3 regions of the Idiomarina sp. ST20R2A10 genome follow, and region 3 is predicted to be linked to each of the others. Evidence: predicted binding sites of a transcription regulator. Region 3 holds the regulator's gene; each other region holds the start of a gene.

Region 1 (2,272 bases), on a different contig from region 3:
ACAGCAAGCAAGACTCGGGCGGCAGAAACCTTTTTGATTTCTTCAATAGCACGCGCTAACTGAACTTCGCGGGAATGAATAAGACGCTCACGCTCCAGTCTTTGACTAACACCAAAGCCCGGTTCGCTCATTAAAATTTCAGAGCCGTTATTGGTCGAATTACCGTAATCAACACCAGCACGGGTCAGCTGCAACTTAATAGTATCGTAGTTTTCTTCAGGTACTGAAACCGTATTACCTTCCACCTGGTATTCAATACCGTTTGCATCCATGTAGTCGAGGGTGCTGATCAACTCCTCCGTTTCTAACTGACCTAATGGACGATAAGTTGACTCTTGTGCCCACAGCATAATAAAAACAGCAATAGCAACACAGATGGCCAGCGCCAGCACGACAATGACCTGACGCAGCATGTCAAAGTTGCCCAGCATCGTCATAATGCCGGTTTTCTCACCGCCGTCATCATTACCTGAACTGTTGTTATCAGGTAAATCAGTATCTTGTACCATTAAATCTGTTGATTCAGCCACGACTTATATCTCCAATGATGCAGCGGTTATACCGGCATTGACATTATTTCTTTGTACGCATCAACAACTTTGTTGCGCACCTGAACCGTTGCCTCAAACGCGATACCGGCCTTTTGGCTGGCAATCATGGTTTGCTCCAAAGTGACATTCGGGTCACCGAGTTCCATGCGAGTTTTTAAATCACCTGAGGTTTGCTGCAGTTCGTTAACGTTATCCATTGCGCTTTTCAGCATATTGGAAAAATCAGCCTGAGCGGTATTGCCTTGCAGGGCGTTCACATTCGTAGGCTGATCACGCTGGGAAGCCTGCGTGGCCATCGATTGTAACTGTTGATAAAGTGCGTTTGCTTCCACTTTCATAATTAACCCCGTCAAAAATTCATCACTGACTTTATTTAAGGTTAGTCATGCAAACAGAATGCCAACTTTTGGTCGCATCGGTAAGATACAAAGAAAAGCCCTGATAAACAGGGCTAATGGTAATGGAGGAGGTATTTCAAGACCGTATTATGAGCCGGTCAGAGTCAGCCCCTGCTCTCGTATTTTCGCCAGCTTGTAGCGCAAAGTCCGTGGACTAATACCAAGCTCATCGGCGACAGGTTGGCGTTTTCCCTGATGACGTTGCAACGCATCTTTGATAATTTGGTATTCCTGATGGAAAAGCGACTCATCGAGGTTTTCCGACTTATCTTCAGGCGTCTCTATTTGTTCAGGAAACACGCTAGCGGTTTCCACCGCGTCGTTCAGTTCCAACATAAGATCCTGTGGCTGAATTTCTCCATCGCGATGTAATACCAGAGCTCTTTGCACTACATTTTCCAGCTCCCGAACGTTGCCCGGCCAGGAATAGCGCATTAACTGTTGAACTGCTGCGGCGGCGAAATTGACGGGCGTTTTAATACCGGAACGTTGTTTATGTCGCTGCAATAAGTTCTCTGCCAGAGGAACAATGTCCGCAGGCCGTTCACGTAAAGACTTCCAGTGCAGTGGAAACACGTTTAGCCGGTACATTAAATCTTCACGTAATAACCCTTCGCGCACCGCTTGCTGTAAATCTCGGTTAGAAGTTGCTATTAATCGGACATCCAACTGTATGGTTTTACGTGACCCCAAACGTTCGACCTGACGCTCCTGAATCACCCTTAACAGCTTAGCCTGTAAGTGCATGGCCATTTCAGTAACTTCATCCAGCAACAGAGTACCGCCCTGCGCCAGCTCAAACTTCCCTGGCGATGACTGATTGGCGCCGGTAAAGGCGCCTTTCTCATAACCAAACAACATCGATTCCAGCATGTTTTCCGGTATAGCTGCGCAGTTAATTGCAATAAAAGGCCCGTCTGAACGGTCAGAATGCTGGTGAATATAACGCGCCAGCACTTCTTTACCGGTGCCACTTGGTCCGGTGACCATAACGCTCGCTTCACTGGCCGCGACTTTTCGTGCCATAGCCAGTACTGCCTGGCTGGAATCTTCTTCTGCTACCGGTTCAATATCGTTAATTGCGCCATCAGGCAGATAACGCTGAACCAGTGTTTGTAGCTTTTCAATTGAGAACGGCTTAGTCAGATAATCGACGGCGCCTTCGCGCATAGCAACAACTGCGTCATCCACCTTGGCAAAGGCCGTCATCATAATAACCGGAATATCGTATTGCTGATTATTCATGCTGCGCAGAAGTTGTAAGCCATCAATTCCCGGCATTTGCACATCACTGATAACCAGTGCCACCGATTCCTTTTTCAA
Region 2 (2,272 bases), on a different contig from region 3:
ACGTCGTGACCGACATTAAGAATCAGGTCAGATTTTTCGATGGCGCGGTGCGGGTAATCGCCGTCGGAAACCGCCGCATTACCGAGCCAGCGTGGGTGGTCTTCGTTAATAACGCCCTTACCCATTTGCGTGGTAATAAAAGGAATACCGGTTTTATCGACAAATGCGCGCAGCATTTTTGCTGTAATTTTCCGATTGGCCGCAGCCCCTATCAACAGTACCGGGTGTTTTGCTTCGCGCAGTAATTCCAGCACGTGGCGGACCGATTTATGCTCGGTAATGGGGCGGCGCGAATGACTGGCTTCTATCGGAAGGCTGCTGACCTCTTCGCGACTGATATCATCCGAGAGCTCCAGGTGAGAAGCGCCGGGGCGTTCATCTTCAGCGCGACGAAAAGCCTCACGGATGTGCGCCGGAATACTGCTGGCGCTAATAATCGCCTGAGTGTATTTGGTAATGGGAGTCATCATGTCGACCACATCAATGATCTGGAATTGACCCTGATGACGTTCCTTTATGGGTTTTTGTCCAGTAATGACAACCATAGGCATAGCGCCGAGTTGCGCGTAGGCCACCGGTGTAACCAAGTTGGTTGCCCCCGGGCCTAAGGTGGAAAGGCACACCCCGGGTTTGCCGGTCAGGCGACCATAAGTGGCGGCCATGAAACCTGCGCCCTGTTCGTGGCGGGTTAAAATTAGCTCAATGCTGGATTTTGAGAGCGACTCAAGTAAGTCCAGGTTTTCTTCGCCGGGAATGCCGAAAATGTACTTCACACCCTCGTTTTCAAGTGCTTTTACGAATAAATCGGATGCTTTCACTTCGCTTTCTCCTTGCGTTAAAGAATATTCTTCTAGTTAGGCCTACGTAAAGCATAGGAGAGATGATCAAAAAAGGCAGCCAAAAGGCTGCCTTCTTAAACTACAATCGAGTAAATCGATTAAGAGTTTTCGTCACCAGTCAGCTTTTCTAAGCGGCCACGAAGTTCTTCGTCGTTTTGCGCCTGCTGAATAATCATGTTGTACTCTTGCGGAGTCAGACCTGCGTTTTCAACTGCTGCAATCATTTCTTCCTGTGCAGATTGTTGAATCTCACGCGCTTCTTCCTGATTTTCAGCTTGCTGGAACTGGTCGCGGTATTTTTCAGTAACGCCCTGAACATCTTCCATAGCGGTTACAAACTTAACCAGCATGCCTTCAGAAATTTCCTGAGTTTGCTGCTGTTGCGCCATAGACTCCTGAGCTTGTTGTTCCTGAGCTACTGCTGCTGTGCTACCCAGTGCGAATACTGTTGCTAATGCGATAATTGTCTTTTGCATGATAATCTCCTAGATGAATTTATCAGTTTTACTTACGCTCTAACTAAAGCGAAGACTGTGCCAACTTTTCAATTGTCTGATTTTTATAACTTTTTGTTCTTGCGAAGTTTGCGCCGAGAAAACCAACCAAAAAATGTGTATCCTTAGTACACAATTAAAGGAGGTCGTGTGACAAAAAGATACAGTTGGCCACTATCCAGTCTGCAAAGGCGGCTTCTGGTTTATGTCGTTATGCCAATGTTATTGATTTCCGGTGTAGCAATAAGCGTTGGGTTACAGGTTGCCTCTGATGAGTCTAATGAGCGGCTAAAAAGTGACTTAGAACTTCTGGGGCGAGCCATTAGCTTGCCTATAAGCGACGCCTTGTTGAATAACGACTTGTCTACAGTACAGGCGAATCTGGATTCGGTGTTCAATATTGGTCGGGTTTATGGTGCGTCGGTTTATAACGTGTATGGCCAGCAGGTAGCGGAAGCGGGCATTACTGAAACCGACTTAAGCAACAGTCAGTTAGCGCTACAAACCGTTCAGACTGGAATAAAGCAAGACGATTATCGTCGGGTGGAAGGCCGCGATGTCTTCTCTCAATTCCTGCCTATTGTTGATCGCGGTGGTCGCATTATTGGTTTATTACAGATAAACCGGCGGGCGAGTGACTTTGATGAGTCTTTTGAAACTTTAAGCCAATACGCATGGCTGAGCTGGGCGGCGTTCGGTTTAATTACTATTGCGGTACTGGTTTTTGGTCATTATCGCGGTGTCGGTCGGCATGTGGTGGCACTTAAGGACGCCATGTTGCGGGTCGCTGAAGGGAACCGCAGTACGCGGGTTACACCTGCTGGCCCGTCAGAATTGCAGGAGGTTGCGCAGGGTTTCAACCGTATGCTTGATAGTATCACCGAGGCTGAACAAGAGCTGGAGCAGCGCCGAGAGCACGAGGCCTCTCTGCAGCAAGCT
Region 3 (2,272 bases):
CGTGCGCGATAACTTAATGGCTATTCTGGAAACTCGTAAAGAACTGTCAACCAACGAGCGTGAAGAACAGCTTGATGCTTTGCTCGAAGAGTTTCACATAGGCCACATAGCAAACAGTCAGGGCATGAGTCTTTCAGGTGGTGAGCGCCGTCGGGTTGAAATTGCCCGCGCCTTGGCAGCGGAACCTACGTTTATTTTGCTGGACGAGCCTTTTGCCGGAGTTGACCCTATTTCGGTTATTGATATTAAAAAGATTGTTGAACATTTAAAGCAACGTGGTATTGGTGTACTTATTACCGACCACAATGTGCGCGAGACATTGTCTGTTTGTGAACACGCTTACATTGTCAGTCATGGTGAGCTTATTGCCAGTGGGGATGCAGAAAGTATATTATCGAATCAACAGGTTAGAGACGTTTACCTCGGTGAGCAGTTCACCCTATAACGTGATACCGGGACAGTCATTATGAAGCAAAGTCTGCAGCTAAAAATTGGTCAGCACCTGACCATGACGCCACAACTCCAACAGGCCATCCGCCTGCTGCAGCTTTCCTCGCTCGATCTTCAGTCAGAAATTCAGGATGCATTAGACAGCAACCCGCTGCTGGAGGTTGAAGGTGAAACGAGTAACGACGCGGACCAACCCGAAACTCGCAATATTGAAGAAAGAGACGACAGCCAACGGGAAACATCCGACGTTATAAAAACCCAGGAAATGCCTGACGAACTGCCGGTCGACAGCAGTTGGGACGACACCTACTCCAGTCATACCCCGGCCAACGGTGCAGCCTCTTCAGGTAAATCCTTTGACGGCGATTTTGAGGTCTATCAAGGCTCTACCAGCGAGTCTTTGCAGGATCACCTGCTTTGGCAAATGCAACTTTCTCATTTTTCGGAAGAAGACACCGCCATAGCTGAAGCCATTATTGAAGCCATAGACGACAATGGCTATCTGATGGTTGATGTTAATGAAATTATTGAAGCTGTGCGCCTGCCCGAAGTGGAAGCAGAAGAAGTCTGCATGGTGCTTAAGCGTATTCAGCATTTCGACCCAATAGGTGTCGGCGCACGCAGCGTCAGTGAGTGCCTTGCCATTCAATTACGCCAACTGAGCGACGACACTGAATACAAGCAGGTTGCTCTATGCTTAGTGACTGAACATATGGACTTACTTGGCAGTCGCGATTTTCGCACCATTCAGCGTAAACTGAAGCTATCGGAAGACGATTTACGCCAAACTATGCGATTAATTCAACAGTTGCACCCGCACCCGGGGGAGCAAGTTGCGCAGCAACCCGTTGAATATGTTATTCCCGATGTGGCCGTTACTAAAAAAAATGGTCGTTGGATGGTCGAATTAAACCCGGATAGCGTACCTAAACTAAAAGTGAACGAAGAATACGCGGCCTTGAGTAAAGCAACAAAGTCAGTAGCCGACAGCCAGTACATAAAAAACCATACGCAAGAAGCGCGCTGGTTCATAAAAAGCCTGGAGAGCAGAAACGATACGCTGCTGAAAGTGGCCAATTGCATAGTACAACGCCAACAGGGCTTTTTTGAGCATGGTGAAGAAGCTATGAAGCCAATGGTTCTGAACGATGTTGCAGAAGCCGTGGATATGCATGAAAGTACGATTTCACGCGTAACGACACAAAAATACTTACACTGCCCAAGTGGCGTATTTGAGTTGAAATATTTTTTCTCAAGTCATGTCAGTACAGAGGGCGGTGGCGAGTGTTCAAGCACGGCAATACGTGCTTTAATTAAGAAGATGGTCGCTGCTGAAAATCGCAGTAAACCGTTAAGTGACAGTAAGATTGCTGAACTGATAGCCGAACAAGGTATCCAAGTAGCAAGAAGGACAATTGCGAAGTATCGGGAATCGTTAAACATTCCATCATCGAGCCAACGCAAAAGTCTTTTGTAACTTTGTTAACTGCAGAAGGAAGACGTTATGCAAATTAATTTGACCGGTCATCACATCGATATTACCGAAGCTCTGCGTGACTACGTGGACACAAAATTTGCCAAGCTGGAAAGACATTTTGACCATATAACTAATGTTCACGTCATCCTAAATGTTGAAAAAACGATTCAAAAAGCGGAAGCTACGCTGCACGTGAATGGCGGTGAGCTTTTCGCCGACGCAAAACACGAAGATATGTACGCGGCCATCGACGGTTTAATTAATAAACTGGACCGTCAGGTGATTAAACACAAAGAGAAAATGAAACAACATTAATCCATGCAACTGAGTGAATTGTTAAGCCCC

What was found. The regulator sigma-54, encoded in region 3, starts transcription at its own class of promoters, with help from an activator protein. The targets are predictions, from matches to a motif close to GTTGGCACGNNNNTNGNNT.
Region 1: a site for sigma-54 is predicted at 937-955, ahead of fliE (flagellar hook-basal body complex protein FliE). Genes of this name have one in related genera too.
Region 2: a site for sigma-54 is predicted at 1,362-1,380, ahead of ACP7H9_RS10875 (DUF4168 domain-containing protein). Genes of this name have one in related genera too.

The regions. Positions count from the first base shown of each region.
Region 1 covers NZ_JBNIEY010000013.1:35,445-37,716, reverse strand. The annotation lists gene fliF (flagellar basal-body MS-ring/collar protein FliF) at 1-509, opposite strand, end outside; gene fliE (flagellar hook-basal body complex protein FliE) at 557-889, opposite strand; gene ACP7H9_RS13460 (sigma-54-dependent transcriptional regulator) at 1,037-2,272, opposite strand, start outside.
Region 2 covers NZ_JBNIEY010000007.1:98,844-101,115, forward strand. The annotation lists gene ACP7H9_RS10870 (acetolactate synthase large subunit) at 1-818, opposite strand, end outside; gene ACP7H9_RS10875 (DUF4168 domain-containing protein) at 938-1,315, opposite strand; gene ACP7H9_RS10880 (sensor histidine kinase) at 1,484-2,272, shown strand, end outside.
Region 3 covers NZ_JBNIEY010000005.1:48,297-50,568, reverse strand. The annotation lists gene lptB (LPS export ABC transporter ATP-binding protein) at 1-445, shown strand, start outside; gene ACP7H9_RS08890 (RNA polymerase factor sigma-54) at 467-1,927, shown strand; gene hpf (ribosome hibernation promoting factor) at 1,955-2,242, shown strand; gene ptsN (PTS IIA-like nitrogen regulatory protein PtsN) at 2,246-2,272, shown strand, end outside.